3 regions of the Sinorhizobium sp. Y406 genome follow, and region 1 is predicted to be linked to each of the others. Evidence: riboswitches for the same ligand, from Rfam matches in the RefSeq annotation. Region 1 holds a riboswitch; each other region holds the start of a gene.
The links. A riboswitch is a leader RNA that binds a small molecule or an ion and turns the genes downstream of it on or off. The one in region 1 is predicted to bind thiamine pyrophosphate.
Positions count from the first base shown of each region.

Region 2: linked by a shared signal. The riboswitch ahead of thiB (thiamine ABC transporter substrate binding subunit) and the one ahead of thiC (phosphomethylpyrimidine synthase ThiC) in region 1 are both predicted to bind thiamine pyrophosphate.
Region 3: linked by a shared signal. The riboswitch ahead of thiD (bifunctional hydroxymethylpyrimidine kinase/phosphomethylpyrimidine kinase) and the one ahead of thiC (phosphomethylpyrimidine synthase ThiC) in region 1 are both predicted to bind thiamine pyrophosphate.

Region 1 covers NZ_CM178975.1:1,196,327-1,201,271, reverse strand. Annotated here, with positions in the region: gene AC4P1R_RS22475 (thiazole synthase) at 1-336, opposite strand, end outside; gene thiS (sulfur carrier protein ThiS) at 338-535, opposite strand; gene thiO (glycine oxidase ThiO) at 532-1,572, opposite strand; gene thiC (phosphomethylpyrimidine synthase ThiC) at 1,574-3,403, opposite strand; TPP riboswitch at 3,500-3,611, opposite strand; gene AC4P1R_RS22455 (ABC transporter ATP-binding protein/permease) at 3,902-4,945, shown strand, end outside.
Region 2 covers NZ_CM178974.1:3,120,880-3,125,824, forward strand. Annotated here, with positions in the region: gene AC4P1R_RS14775 (ABC-F family ATP-binding cassette domain-containing protein) at 1-536, opposite strand, end outside; gene AC4P1R_RS14780 (thiamine diphosphokinase) at 541-1,191, opposite strand; gene AC4P1R_RS14785 (GNAT family N-acetyltransferase) at 1,271-1,765, opposite strand; TPP riboswitch at 1,971-2,085, shown strand; gene thiB (thiamine ABC transporter substrate binding subunit) at 2,133-3,161, shown strand; gene thiP (thiamine/thiamine pyrophosphate ABC transporter permease ThiP) at 3,250-4,851, shown strand; gene AC4P1R_RS14800 (thiamine ABC transporter ATP-binding protein) at 4,848-4,945, shown strand, end outside.
Region 3 covers NZ_CM178975.1:131,284-136,228, forward strand. Annotated here, with positions in the region: gene AC4P1R_RS17615 (heavy metal translocating P-type ATPase) at 1-791, opposite strand, end outside; gene AC4P1R_RS17620 (serine hydrolase domain-containing protein) at 1,010-2,017, shown strand; gene AC4P1R_RS17625 (peroxiredoxin) at 2,135-2,794, opposite strand; TPP riboswitch at 2,979-3,081, shown strand; gene thiD (bifunctional hydroxymethylpyrimidine kinase/phosphomethylpyrimidine kinase) at 3,147-3,962, shown strand; gene AC4P1R_RS17635 (hypothetical protein) at 4,065-4,277, shown strand; gene AC4P1R_RS17640 (polysaccharide biosynthesis tyrosine autokinase) at 4,579-4,945, opposite strand, start outside.

The DNA.
Region 1 (4,945 bases):
GCCGAAGACGTCCGGCTGCAACGTGTCGTGATGGCCGATCACCTCCAGCTTGATCCAGTTAGTCGAAAAGACCTCCCGCGCCATCTTCGCCGTCAGCACCGCTTCCGACACGGAATAGCAGCCGGCGGTGTTCGGCAGCACGCGCACGCCGAGCTCGCGGATCAATTCGAAGAAAGCGCCGCCGTTCCTGCCGCCGGCGGTCTCGCGGCGGAGCGATACGGTGACGATCTCCGTGCCCGAGCGGCGCACGGCCTCCGCGAGAACGGCGGGGGAGGGATAACGCGCGGTCCCGAGGAGGAGGCGCGAGGAGACTCGGGTTCCGTAGAGTTCGAGCATGTCAGCCTCCCTGCATCGGCGAGAGCACTTCGATCCGGTCGCCGTCGGAAAGCCGGCAGGTGCTGCGATCCTCGCGGTGCACCAGTTCCCCGTTGACGGCCGTCGCCAGCCACTCGCCCTCGTATTCGAGCGCCAGCAAAAGCTCCGACAACGTCGCTGCGCCGCTCTCCAGCGTCTCGCCATTGACGATCAAGGTCATTGGATTGCTCCGTGTCGAAAAGATGGGTGGCGGTCCGCCGCCGCGGGTTCCTCGAAGACGGGAGTGAAGGGCGGATGTTCCCCGGCACAGAGCCTTTCCGCCAGCTGCCGCGCCATGGTGGGGGCAAGCAGGAAGCCGTGGCGGTACATGCCGGCGATCGCGAACCCGTCGTCACGGTCGAGGACGCGGGGCAGGTTGTCGGCGAAGGCCGGACGAATGCCGACGCCAGTCTCCACGACACGCGCCTCGCCGAAGGCGGGATGTACCGCGTAGGCGGCGTTCAGCAGCTCCATCAGCGAGCGAGCGGTGATCGGTCCGTCATCATCGGTCTCGATCATGGTCGCGCCGACCATGAACCGGTGGTCTTCGCGCGGCACGACATAGAGCGGATGGCGCGGATGAAGCAGGCGGACCGGCCTCGAGAGGCTGATCTCCGGGGTTTCCAGAAAAAGCATCTCGCCGCGCACGCCGCGAAGGCCGGGCGTGGTGGCGATCGCCGCGGCGCCCGTGCATTCGACCACGGCGGCATAGGATCGATCGGAGGGCACGTCCGAACAGCCGAGGTGGAAATGGACGCCGCTCGCAATCAGTGTCTCGTAGAGGCCGGCCATCGCCTTCCGCGGATCGAGATGGGCTTCCTCGGCAAAGAACAGCGCCCGCTCGAAGCGGCCCGCGAGGTCCGGTTCGAGCTCTGCGATCGCGTTGCCGCCGACCCATTCATATCCGCGGGTGCGGGCGGCGAAGCGATCGAGTTCTCCGCTGTCGCGGCCAGCCGCGACGACAAGTGTACCCTTGCGGAATACCGCGCCAGGGAGGGCCTCCTCCCACCAGTCGGCAGAGGAAAGCCCAAGCGTCAACACGGCTTCGTCGCCCGCTTCGCGTTCGCAAAACGGCGCGAGCATGCCGCCGGCATAGGTGGATGCGCCGGTTCCGACGGTTTCCGCCGCATCGACCACCTCCACCGCGATGCCGCGGCGGCTGAGCTCGAGGGCGGTGGCGAGACCGGCGACGCCGGCTCCCTTGATCAGGACCGGCATCTCATTCTCCCGGCTGCGTTTCTGGCGCGACCGGCATGTAGAGATCACCGCCGTCGCGGTATTTCGCCGCCATGGTCTCCAGCCCCTCCTTCTGCGCTTCGGCGCGGATGTCGTGGGAGATCCGCATGGAGCAGAATTTCGGGCCGCACATTGAACAGAAATGCGCCACCTTGTGCGCTTCCTTAGGCAGCGTCTCGTCGTGGAAATTGCGCGCCGTTTCCGGATCGAGCGAGAGGTTGAACTGGTCCTCCCAGCGGAACTCGAAGCGGGCGCGCGACAGCGCGTCGTCGCGGATGCGGGCCGCCGGATGCCCCTTGGCGAGGTCGGCCGCGTGCGCGGCGATCTTGTAGGTGATGACGCCCACCTTGACGTCGTTGCGGTCGGGCAGCCCCAGATGCTCCTTCGGTGTCACGTAGCAGAGCATGGCGGTGCCGAACCAGCCGATCATCGCCGCGCCGATCCCGGAGGTGATGTGGTCGTAGCCGGGCGCGATGTCGGTCGTCAGCGGCCCGAGTGTATAGAAGGGGGCCTCGCCGCAGGTTTTGAGCTGCTTGTCCATGTTCTCCTTGATCTTGTGCATCGGCACATGGCCGGGGCCCTCGATCATCACCTGGCAGTCCTTCGCCCAGGCGATTTTCGTCAGTTCGCCGAGCGTTTCGAGTTCGGCGAACTGCGCCCGGTCATTGGCGTCGGCGATCGAGCCGGGACGCAGGCCGTCGCCGAGCGAGAAGGAGACGTCATAGGCGCGGCAGATGTCGCAGATCTCCTCGAAATGCTCGTAGAGGAAGCTTTCGCGGTGGTGGTGCAGGCACCACTTGGCCATGATCGAGCCGCCACGCGAGACGATGCCGGTGACGCGGTCGACGGTCAGCGGGATATAATGGAGCCGCACGCCGGCATGGATGGTGAAATAGTCGACCCCCTGTTCGGCCTGCTCGATCAGCGTGTCGCGGAAAACCTCCCAGGTGAGATCCTCGGCGATGCCATTCACCTTCTCCAAGGCCTGGTAGAGCGGCACCGTGCCGATCGGCACCGGCGAGTTGCGGATGATCCATTCGCGAATATTGTGGATGTTGCGGCCGGTCGAAAGGTCCATCACCGTGTCGGCGCCCCAGCGCGTCGCCCAGACCATCTTCTCGACTTCCTCGGCCATCGACGAGGTGACGGCGGAATTGCCGATATTGGCGTTGATCTTCACCAGGAAGTTCCGGCCGATGATCATCGGTTCGGATTCCGGATGGTTGATGTTGGCGGGGATGATCGCCCGGCCGCCAGCGACCTCCTGGCGGACGAATTCCGGCGTGACGAAATCAGGCACCGACGCGCCGAAGCTCTCGCCGTCGCGTGTGAGTGTCTCTTTCGCCGCCTTGCGCCCGAGGTTTTCGCGGATGGCGATGAACTCCATCTCCGGCGTGATGATGCCGGCCCGGGCATAGGCGAGCTGGGTGACGGCCCGGCCCGGCTTGGCGCGCAGCGGCTGATGGAGCATGGGGAATTCCGGCGTCAGCCGCTCGCCGGTGGCAAAACCGTTGTCCTCCGCCTTGACGGCGCGGCCCTCGTAACGCTCGACATCGCCGCGTGCCACGATCCAGTCGTGGCGCAACCGCGGCAGGCCCGCATCGATGCGGATACCGGCATCTTCGATCGTATAGGGGCCGGAGGAATCGTAGACCGTGACCGGAGGCTCCCCGGAGGTCGGATGCAGTGCGATCTCGCGCATCGGCACGCGCAGATCGGGATGGAGTTCGCCCGGTTTGTAGACTTTTTTCGAGGCGGGGAGAGGTCCCTGCGTGACGGAGGGCGGCGTGGAAAGAGGTTTGAGAACGTTCATCTTGAGGCTCCAATTCTTGCGTTGGAGACCCAGTTCTGAAGCCGGAAGGATGAAAAGACGCTGTGCCGACGGAACGTGAAACTACGGAGTCCTGGCTTTCGCACGTCTGCACCGTCCCTACGCCAGTATGAACTGGATCAGGTTCAACGGGTCACTGCGCGCTTCAGCAGTATCTCAGCCCCTTGCCGGGACCCCCCTGGTGAATGGCGCCCATAGTCACCGATATCGCCGCGCCGTCAAGATGGTTTTTTGGGACCCCAGCGAGGCACTCGCGGTGGACTGTCTCGTTTCTCGCCTCCCGCTTGGTTGGAACATCAGGGCACAGGGACTATTCTCTTTTGGAAACTGATCGCGATCAGTGCGGTCGGGCGCAGCCTTGTCGATAGTGGATGGGATGGGAATGAGGAGCGTGTTCTGATCAGTAAGTTCGGGGAGAAGGCCTTGCACGTGTGGAGCCGAAAGTGGGGAAGAGAGCCCCGGTCGACTCCCGTATCGCCGATGCGCAGCTTCTGGGGGCTGATGTGGGCTTATTGGTTTTCCGAGAAGTGGCAGGAGGCCTGGGGGCTGGCAGCGATCATCGTCGTGCTCACGGGTCTGTCGGCGATTGCGAGCGTCTGGTTCGCCGAAGCCTCGGGCGAACTCGTCAGCGCGATAGCCTTTCTCCACCATCCGCAAAATCCGACGACGCTCAGCTCCATTCTGACGATCGCGGGGACGCTCGCCGCGATCATGGTGCTGAAATCCATCGCGTTCACGGCCGTGCGCCACTTCTTCTCGACGACCCTGCATCGCAAATGGCGGGCCTGGCTCGACCGACGCTTCAATGACGCACTGCTCGACTGCAATCATACCCATCTTCACCTGCAGCGCGGCGTGGCGGAAGCCATTCCGACGTCGGTGGGCGTGCCGGACAACATAGACCAACGCGTCCAGGAATCGATCAAGGGCATGACCGGCGGCGCCATCGGGCTTGCCATGGGCGTTGCCGGGGTGACCCTGTCGCTCTACTTCGTCGGCGGCAGGATCATCGAGACCTCGACGGAGGTCAGCGGGCTCGAGTTTCTCGGCAGCTATGGCAGCGCCTTTCTGACGCTTGTTGCCGTCGCCGCCTACGTGCCCTTCAATACCTATATCGCCGCCAAGCTCGGCGCGATCCAGCAGCGGCTCGACGTCCGGATGCAATGGGCCGAGGGCAGCTACCGCCGCGAGCTGACGACGCTTCTCCACCGCAGCTTCCATGTCGCGGCCTCGCAAGCGGAAGGGGTACAGAAGCGGATCCACAGGCGGCGCTATCGCGACATCGACCAGACCTGGTCGAACCTGAACATCCTGACGGCGTGTTATATGGGCTTCGAGCTCGTTCACAATTTCTTCGGCCAGCGCATCGTCGCCTATGCTCCAGGTCTGCTTCCCTATGTCGACGGCAAGGTCACGCTGCAGGGCTATGTCACCGGGGCGGAGCTTGCCAATGCGATCATCAATGATTGCTCCTGGTTCATCCACGTCATGCCGGACATAGCAAGGCTGAGAGCGAATGCGCGC
Region 2 (4,945 bases), on a different replicon from region 1:
AGGAAACGCCGGTCGTGGGAGATCAGCACCAGCGCCGAACGGCTGCGCACGAGCTCGTCTTCCAGCCATTCGATCGTCGGCAGGTCGAGATGGTTGGTCGGCTCGTCGAGAAGCAGGATATCGGGCTCCGGCGCCATGACCCGCGCCAGCGCGGCGCGGCGCGCCTCGCCGCCGGAAAGCCGCTTGGGATCCTCTTCCCCCGTCAAACCGAGATGCTGCAACAGATAGCTGACGCGATAGGGGTCGTCGCCCGGGCCGAGCCCGGACTCCGCATAGGCCTGCACGTTGTCGTAGCCCTCGAAGTCCGGCGCCTGGTGCAGGTAGCGGATCGTCGCCGAGGGATGGCGGAAGACCTCGCCGGATTGCGGTTCGGCAAGGCCGGCGGCGATCTTCAGCAGCGTCGACTTGCCGGAACCATTGCGGCCGACGAGGCAGATGCGGTCGCCGGGCTCCACCTGCAGGCCGGCGCCGGCGAGAAGCGGCGCGCCGCCGAAGGTGAGGAAAATGTCGTCGAGTTTCAGGATGGGGGGCGCCAAGGCGTCAGGCTCCGGAAAGATCATAGGGCCGGGCAAGCACGACGGCCCGGCCGGATTTCAGGGAAAGGCGAACGGGGCCTTCCGCCACGTTGGAAATCGTCCGCGACGATCCGAAGGGCAGATGGAAATCGTCGAGCGGATAACGCGCGTTTTCGATGGTAAGGCCGGAAAGCTCGGTGAAACCGAGGATCGAGAACAGGCTGCCCTTGGGCAGGTCGATCTCCCGCGACCCCGGCCGCAGCGGCCAGGCCTCTTCCTCGCCGGAGGTCATGAAGACCGCAAGCCCCTCTTCCGCGAGCGCGGCGAGCCGCAACAAGTGCAGAAAGGCATGGTCGCTACGGGTGCCGCCGAGCGCACCGGCAAAGATCAGCGATGTCGCGCCGCGCGAAAGCGCCGCCTCGACGGCGATCTCGCCATCGGTGGCGTTCTTCTCCGCCGGGTATTTTTCCCGCGGCACCTCGGCGAATTCCGAAAAGAGTGACTCTTCGGTCGAATCGAAGTCGCCCACCCAGAGGTCCGGCAAGACTTGCAGCGTCCTCGCATGGCGCATGCCGCCGTCGGCGGCGATAAACCGGCTGCCGGCCAATTGCGCCGTTAGCCGCTCCGTCAGGGTAAGCGCGCCGCCGAGAAGAATTGTGAAGGGTGATTGGCTCATGGCAGAAGCCCATAGCGCAAAGCGGCTCTGAAGGGAAAGGCCCGGCACCGCCGTTTGCGTCCGGTATCCTTCGCCAACGTCACTCGCGCGGCTCGGGTTCCGCGCCATTGTCGGGCCGGAGCAGATCCGCATAGATGCCGGGCGTCGAATCCGGTATTTCCACCGCACCGACGGTACGCGTGTAGAATTCGGTCGGACCGGCACCGCCGATGATCGCATAGGCGTAGCCGGCCGCGCGCATCGCGATCAGGCTTTCAATGAGCAGCGCCTCGCCGATGCCGCGGCCGCGCATCGTCCCATCCACTCCGGTAGGGCCGAAGAAGCCGAGCGCGGTCACGTCATGGCAGGCGAATCCGACGAGCGCGCCCTGATGGAGCGCGATATGGATGCGTGTCGGCGTCGAGGAGAAGGCGGCTTCCGCCTCTCCCGCCCAGCCGGCGCCGAAATGCTCACCCACCCAGCAGACGACGGTCCGGCGCTCGGGCGCCATGGCGCGCCGGATCGAGATGTCGGGGCCGAGCCGGCCGGCGCGACTCTCCGGCAGGGCGTAGAGCCGAACGAGCATGTCTGGCATCAACCCATACCCCGCGCCTTGTGACCGGCCGTCCGTGAACTAACTTCGCCGGTACGTGTTGAACATGTGAGGAAGGCCTCCGCATCTTGATAGCGCAGACGGCGTGCCAAGCGAAAGCCCCTGACGCATCGCCGCAGACCTCATCAGACGCGCGGCGCTCTTAAAACTGCGCTTGCGTTGACTGCCCCCGGAAGCTAAATCTTGGCCTGCTCTAACGGGGTGCCATCCGCCGGCTTTCGGGCGGTGGCTGAGAGGCGTCACGCCAACCCGCGGAACCTGATCCGGCTCGTACCGGCGGAGGGATTAGAAGCGATCGGACCGAACGCCCTTTTCCCGTGCAGCAAGAACAACAGGGAAGAGGTGCCACATGCCCAGTTCATTCCACAGCAAGATAGTCAACCGGCTTGCGATCGCCGCCTTTGCCCTCGCCGCCTCTTCGGCAAGCGCCCTTGCCGCGGAAAAAACGCTGACGATCTACACCTATGAGAGCTTCATCAGCGAATGGGGCCCGGGCGCCAAGGTCGCCGAGGCTTTCGAGAAGAGTTGCGGCTGCAAGGTCGACTATGTCGGCGTCGCCGACGGGGTCGAGTTGCTGACGCGGCTGAAGCTCGAGGGTGAAGCCACGAAGGCCGACATCGTCCTCGGACTCGACACCAATCTGGTTGCCGAAGCCAAGGCCACCGGCTTGTTCGCGCCACACGCCCTCGACACCAAGGGGCTCGAGGTTCCCGGCGATTTTTCCGACGGCGTGTTCATTCCCTATGACTACGGCCACTTCGCCGTGGTTTATGACACGGAAGTGCTGAAGGAGCCGCCGAAGAGCCTGAAGGAACTGGTCGAAGGCGATCCGTCGCAGAAGATCGTCATCGAGGATCCGCGCACCTCGACGCCCGGCCTCGGGCTGCTGCTCTGGATGAAATCGGTTTATGGCGACGAGGCGGGCGAAGCCTGGGCCAAGCTCAAGGAACGTGTTCTGACGGTGACCCCCGGCTGGTCGGAGGCCTACGGACTCTTTACCAAGGGCGAGGCGCCGATGGTGCTTTCCTACACCACCTCGCCCGCCTACCATATGGTTGCCGAAAACACCGACCGCTACCAGGCGGCGCCATTCGCCGAGGGCCATTACATCCAGATCGAAGTGGCCGGCATGACGAAGAATGCGGACGATCCGGAACTTGCCCGGCAATTTCTCGCCTTCATGATCGGACCCGAATTCCAGTCGATCATTCCGACGACCAACTGGATGCTGCCGGTCGGCGAAACCAGGGAGCCCCTGCCGGAGGCGTTCGGCAAGCTCGTCCAGCCTGAAAAGACGTTCCTGATGTCGCCCCAAGACGTCGCCGATAACCGCAAGGCCTGGATCGACGAGTGGCTGGCGGCGATGAGCCGAAACTGAGGCCAAGCAGGTTCCGGGAAGTCGCACGCGAATTCCGATGAGAACCTGCAAAGGAATAAGAGCTAAATTGTTTGCGCGCGAGAACAGGATGACGATTGCCGCCGGGGGCTTGGTCCTCGGCGGCATCCTGCTTTTCGTCGGCCTCGCCGCTGCGGCTCTGCTCGCACACGGCGGCGCCGATGGCCGCCAGGATCTTTTCGACGCCTATGTCTGGCGCGTCACCCGGTTCACGCTTCTGCAGGCAAGCCTCTCGACCGGACTGTCGATCCTCTTCGCGATCCCCGTCGCCCGCGCGCTTGCCCGCCAGGCCGCCTTTCCGGGCCGCATCTGGCTGTTGCGGCTGATGGCGCTGCCGCTGGGGCTGCCTGCGCTGGTCGCCGCGCTCGGCCTGATCGAGGTCTGGGGTCGGCAAGGCTTTCTCAACCGGGCCCTGACGGCCATCGGCATCGTCGCACCAATCAGCATCTACGGGCTTTTCGGCATCCTTTTGGCCCATGTCTTTTTCAACATGCCGCTGGCCGTGAGGCTTATGCTCGCCGGACTTGAGCGTATCCCGGCCGAATACTGGCGCACCTCCGCCAATCTTGGCATGGGCTCGTTCGCGATCTTCCGCTTCATCGAATGGCCGGCGATCCGCGGCCTGCTGCCGGGCATTGCCGGCCTCGTCTTCATGCTCTGCGCCACCAGCTTCACGCTGGTGCTGACGCTTGGCGGCGGCCCCGCCGCAAGCACCATCGAGGTGGCGATCTACCAGGCGCTGCGTTTCGATTTCGATCCGCCGCGGGCGATCGCGCTGGCCGGCCTCCAGGTGGTGCTGACCGGTCTTCTGCTTTTCCTCCTCAAATTCGTGGCGCCGCCGCCGGAGGAGGGCGAGACCAGCGGCAGGGCGATCCGCCGCTTCGACGGTTCTAAAGGCGTTGCGCGCCTTGCCGATCGGATCTGGCTGACCCTTGCGCTGATTTTCGTCGGCACACCCTTCGCCGCCATCGCGGCGTCCGGCTTGCGGGCGGATCTGGCCCGGCTGCTTTCCGAACATGCCTTCCACCAGGCACTGCTGACGAGCGCCGCAGTCGCACTGCCTTCGGCGGCGATCGCCGTCGCAATCGCCGCCCTGATGATCCGCACCCAGCGGCTGGTGCTTTCTCGGCGGCGCCGCGGCATGCCGGCCCGGTTCTTTGCCGGTACGATCGGCGCCAGCATGTCCTTTATCCTGCTCGCCCCGCCGATCGTGCTCGGCGCCGGGTGGTTCCTGCTATTGCGCCCCTTCGGCGACGTCGCCCGCTTCGCCCCCTTGGTCGTTATCGCCATCAATGCGCTGATGGCGCTGCCGTTCGTGCATCGGGTGCTCGCCCCCGCCATGGCCACCCATGCGGTGCGAACCGAGCGTCTCGCCGCAAGCCTCGGCATAGGCGGCTTCCATCGCCTGCGATGGATCGATTGGCCGCCGCTGCGCAAGGCCTTCTTCACGGCCTTTTCCTTTGCCCTCGCCCTGTCGCTCGGAGATCTTGGCGCGATCGCGCTTTTCGGTTCGCAGGACCTCGCCACCCTGCCCTGGCTGCTCTATAGCCGCATGGGCAGCTACCGCACCGCCGACGCGGCGGGGCTCGCCCTTCTACTCGGCATCCTGTGCCTGATCTTCACCATGCTCGGCACGGCGGGGGATGACAAAACGCGAGGCCTGCGGACATGACTTCCGCAGCCGTTATCCTCAGGGACGCAAAGGTGCGCTTCGAAACGACGGTTCTGGCGTTCGACTGCACCGTTCCGGCGGGAGAGATCGTCGC
Region 3 (4,945 bases), 960 kb from region 1:
AACGGACAGGGCGTGGCGACAACGAGGACGGCAAGCGCCCGGATCGCCTCCCCGGATACGGCCCAGGCCCCGCCGGCAAGCAGTAGCGTGATGGCCAGAAAAACGAGCGCGTAGCGATCCGCGAGGCGCGCCATCGGTGCCTTGGCGGCCCTTGCCGCCTCGACCAGTCTTGCAATCGCGGCGTAGGTGCTCTCGGCTGCCGTGTGCGATGCAGTCATTTGGAAGGCATCGCCGGCATTTAGTGTGCCGCTCAGCACCGGTTCGCCGGACCGCCGGCGGACTGGCAGGGCCTCTCCGGTCAGAGCCGACTCGTCGATGACGGCGACATTGCCGTCCTCCACATTTCCGTCCACCGCCACGACTTCTCCTGCACGCACCAGGATGCAATTGCCGGCCGTCAGCGCGCCGACGGGCACCTCCTCCCATTGCCCTTCCGCTAAGCGCATGGCGGTGCTCGGCGCCCGATCAAGCAGCGCCGTCAGCTCGCGCCGCGCCCGCCGCTGCGCAAACTCCTCCAATGCCTGCCCGCCCGTGAACATCAGCGCGACGATGCTGCCGGTCAGGTATTCTCCAAGGAGAAGCGCGCCCGCCATCGCGAGTGCGGCGATGATGTCGAGCCCGAATTCCCTTTTGCCGAGGCTGATCGCGATCTCGGTGATGAGGCTCGTCAGCACAACTGCGGTGCCCGCAGCCCAAGCGGCTGTGCTGATCTCGGGCCGGCCGGCGAACCAGGCGGCGCCGCCCGTCAGCAGCGCCGAAGCAATCAGCGCGAGGAGAAGGCGCCGGCCCAATTCCTCTCCCTGCGAAATCAGTTTGGATAAGCGGTTCGGCGTCAAGTTTTCTCCTTTGCAGGGGACAAGAATATGCGAGGCGCCTTCCGGCGCCTTGACCCTGCGCAAGTCGTCTGCAAGCGCGCTTTTTAGGCCGCCATGTCGAGTAATCGCTCAAATTGTCGTGAGCCGGGCGCCCACCGCATGGCTGTGCAGCGCTTTGGCTCTAGGTCGTGGGCATGATCAGGTTCGTGGCCGTTATTCTATCGCTTCTGGTCTGCGTTTCGCCAGTGATCGCGCAGCAGACCTCCGCTGTGCCGGGTCTTCTCAAGAGCCTCGCAGGACGGGACGATCTCAAGTCCCTGAAGACGATCATCGTCGCCCAGGACGGCGAAGTGGTCGCGGAACAGGGCTATCGCGGCCATCGGCCATCGGAATCGACCAATATCAAGTCAGCGTCGAAGTCGATCATCTCGGCTCTCGTCGGCATCGCTATCGACAAAGGTCTTCTTACAGGACCCGAGCAGAAGATCGCCCCCATTCTCAAGTCGGACCTGCCTTCCCCGGCCGACCCGCGCATCGGCGACATCACGATCGGCAACCTGTTGTCGATGCAGGCGGGATTGGGCCGACTGTCCGGCCCGAACTACGGGCGCTGGGTTTCAAGCCGCAATTGGGTTCGTTTCGCACTTGCGCAGCCGTTCGACGCGGAGCCGGGAGGGAGGATGCTCTATTCGACGGCGTCGACGCATCTCCTGTCGGCGATCCTGACGAAAGTTGGCGGCAAGTCGACCCTGGCCCTTGCGCGCGAATGGCTGGGCCCGGTCGACGGGTTTCGCATCGACGCCTGGTCGCGGGATCCGCAGGGGATCTATCTCGGCGGAAACGAGATGGCCATGACCGCCCGCTCTCTGCTCACCTTCGGCGAGCTCTACCGCAATCGCGGCCGGACGGAGGATGGGCGCCAAGTCATCCCGGACAATTGGATCGATCTCTCCTGGCAGGCACACACGAATTCGCGATTTTCCGGCGACGCCTATGGCTACGGCTGGTTCACCCGGCAGATCGGCGGCGAAGACGTGCATTTCGCCTGGGGTTACGGCGGCCAGATGCTCTATATCGTGCCGGACTTGAAGCTGACCGTCGTGATGACCTCCGAACAGGATGGGCCTTCCGCCCGTACCGGCTATCGAGACGCACTGCACGGCGTCCTCGCCGACATCATCGACACGCTGGAAGCCGACTGATGAAATCCTCCGCGCTCGTGCATCCGCAGTAACGTACCGCGCGGCTCAAAAAAGACCGCCACGAAACACGTGGTTTCGCGGCGAATGATGGTATCTATCCCCGGTTGGCCGGCGGTCTCAAGCCGTCGGCTGCTTGGTCTTCCTGAGATAGGGTAGAACCGTCTCGAAGGAGCCGAAGCGCTGGACGGCATCCTCGTTCGACACCGCGGCCGTGATGATGACATCCTCGCCCTGTTTCCAGTTGGCGGGCGTTGCCACCTGATGCTTGGCGGTGAGCTGGATCGAATCGATCGCCCGCAGGATCTCTTCGAAATTGCGGCCGGTGGTCATCGGATAGCTCAGCATCAGCTTGATCTTCTTATCCGGACCAATGACGTAGACCGACCGCACGGTCGCATTGTCGGCAGGCGTGCGGCCCTCGGAAGTGTCCCCGGCGTCGGCCGGCAGCATGTCGTAAAGCTTGGCCACCTTGAGATCGCGATCGCCGATCAGCGGATATTCGACATCAAAGCCCGTCGCGAGCTTGATGTCGCCCTTCCACTTGGCATGGCTCTCGACCGGATCGACGGAGATGCCGATGATCTTGACGCCGCGTTTGCGGAATTCGTCTTCCACCCCCGCCATGGCGCCGAGTTCGGTGGTGCATACGGGCGTGAAATTCTTCGGGTGAGAGAAGAGGACCGCCCATCCGTCACCGACCCATTCGTGGAAATTGATCGTGCCGTGGGTCGTCTCTGCGGTAAAATCGGGGGCAGTATCGTTGATGCGCAGGGCCATGATGTGCTCCTTTCGTGTCGGAGGAATTGCGCAAGAATAGCGCAAACGGCAAAGTTTTCGAGCGCGAAACGCGTCGTCGCTCCCAGCAGTGAGAAAGATCGTCCGGCTTCACGTCGACCGGCTCGTGCGCCAGTGCCGCGGCCGCATTGCGTTGACACTCCGGGGCTGCTGACGCATAGAATGCCGGCATTCCGAGGGGAGCGCCTGACGGCGCTGAGACGGTGGTGAGCCGGACCCTTGAACCTGATCCGGGTCATGCCGGCGTAGGAACGGAATGGGTCGCCCTCGGCAAGCCAAGCCAATTCTTCGCCTTACCGGATCTCCGTGACGTGTGTCGGGAGTTCGATAGATGATGCCTCCTCGCCCCATTGCGCCGGTGGCGCTCACCATTGCCGGATCGGATTCGGGCGGCGGTGCCGGCATCCAGGCCGACCTCAAGACCTTCTCGGCGCTCGGGGTTTACGGTGCAAGCGTCGTCACGGCGATCACCGCGCAGAACACCAGGGGTGTTGCCGCCGTTGAGGACGTCTCGGCCGGAATGGTGGCGGCACAGATGGAAGCTGTACTTAGCGACCTTGACGTGAAGGCGGTGAAGATCGGCATGGTGTCGCGACGGGAGACAATTGCCGTCATCGCCGATGGCCTGCGCCGTTACGGCAGGCTTGCGGTCGTCGACCCGGTGATGGTTGCAACCTCCGGCGATCGTCTGCTCCACCCGGGAGCGATCGCAGCACTCATCGAAGACCTGCTGCCTCTGGCACTCGTCGCGACCCCGAACCTGGCCGAAGCGGCACTTCTGACCGGCCGTCCGACCGCCGAGAGTGAAGGAGAGATGGTGCGCCAGGCCGAGGCGCTCTTGAAGACTGGAGCCCGTTCCGTGCTGGTCAAAGGAGGACATCTGCCCGGTGGCGACGCCACGGACTTCTTCCTCGATGGCCAAACGTTGCTGCGTCTGCCGGCATCGCGCATAGAGACACACAATGATCACGGTACCGGCTGCACCCTTTCAGCTGCAATCGCCGCGGGCCTCGCTTCGGGGCTACCGCTCGCCGAAGCGGTCCGCGCAGCCAAACATTATCTGCATGGAGCAATTTCCGCCGCCGACGACCTGAAGGTCGGGCAGGGGCGGGGACCGGTGCATCATTTCCACCAATGGTGGAACTCTTAACGTCAAATTGGGAGGCATGCCAGCCTCATGCCCTGCTATTGCCATGGTTGAGCCGGAAAAGGCTATCGTCTATGGTTAACGAAAGACAGCGGGTTCAGCGATATGCACTTTCTTGCTCGTCGACTGGAGGCTTTCAATCGTGACGAACTGCCGGACTGGCGGCAGTCGCCAAGCCTATTGTGGCGTGCACTCCTGTTCGCGCCCCGGCTGATCGAATATTTCCTGTTTTACCTTCTGGCGTTCGGCGCCCTGATGGCGGCGATCGTCTTCATGGTTGCGGCGTGGATCGTCGGCCTCGACCGCAAGTCCAATTGAATCAGTCGCGCGGCGGCGCCTGCCGACCTGAGGTCCCGCACGGTAGAATTCTCACACGTGGAACATCGGCGGCGACATTGACGACAGTGCACGCGCTGGCGGCAAACCAGGACTTCGGTCGTCTTGCGGGCGATCCGAGCGCGCTCTACCGTTCAATCCCCAATTCGTCGCTTCTCGTGCGTGCCCCGATTAGCCTCGCTCTCAAACATGGAACACCCGCTCGAAAGCGAAGGCGGCGATGACGCCGCCTTCAAGTCCCTCGAAACAGATTTCAGGCGGAGGCCGCTGAAGGACTCGCGGGTCAAGCGGCCGTGTAGCGGGCCTCGGGTACATCCGGCTCGATGTAGTACTTGCCGTAACGATGCCGGTATTTCTCTGCGCCGTCGAAGTCGCTGTACTTCTGCAGCTCCTTCATATCGGTCTTGTTGAGAATGACGCCGAGAACCTTGGCATCGATCTGCGGCTCGGAATTGAGGAGATCGCGCACGAGCCTTGTGGGTGTCCTGCCCCATTCGACGACGAAGAGAACGCCGTCGGCGAGCGGCGCGAAGGCCTTCGCATCGACCACGGGGGCGAGGGCTGCGAGGTCGACGACGACATAGTCGAAGGAATTGCGGGCGTTCTCGATCAGCCCCGCCATGGCAGGCGATGCGAGCAATTCATTGCTC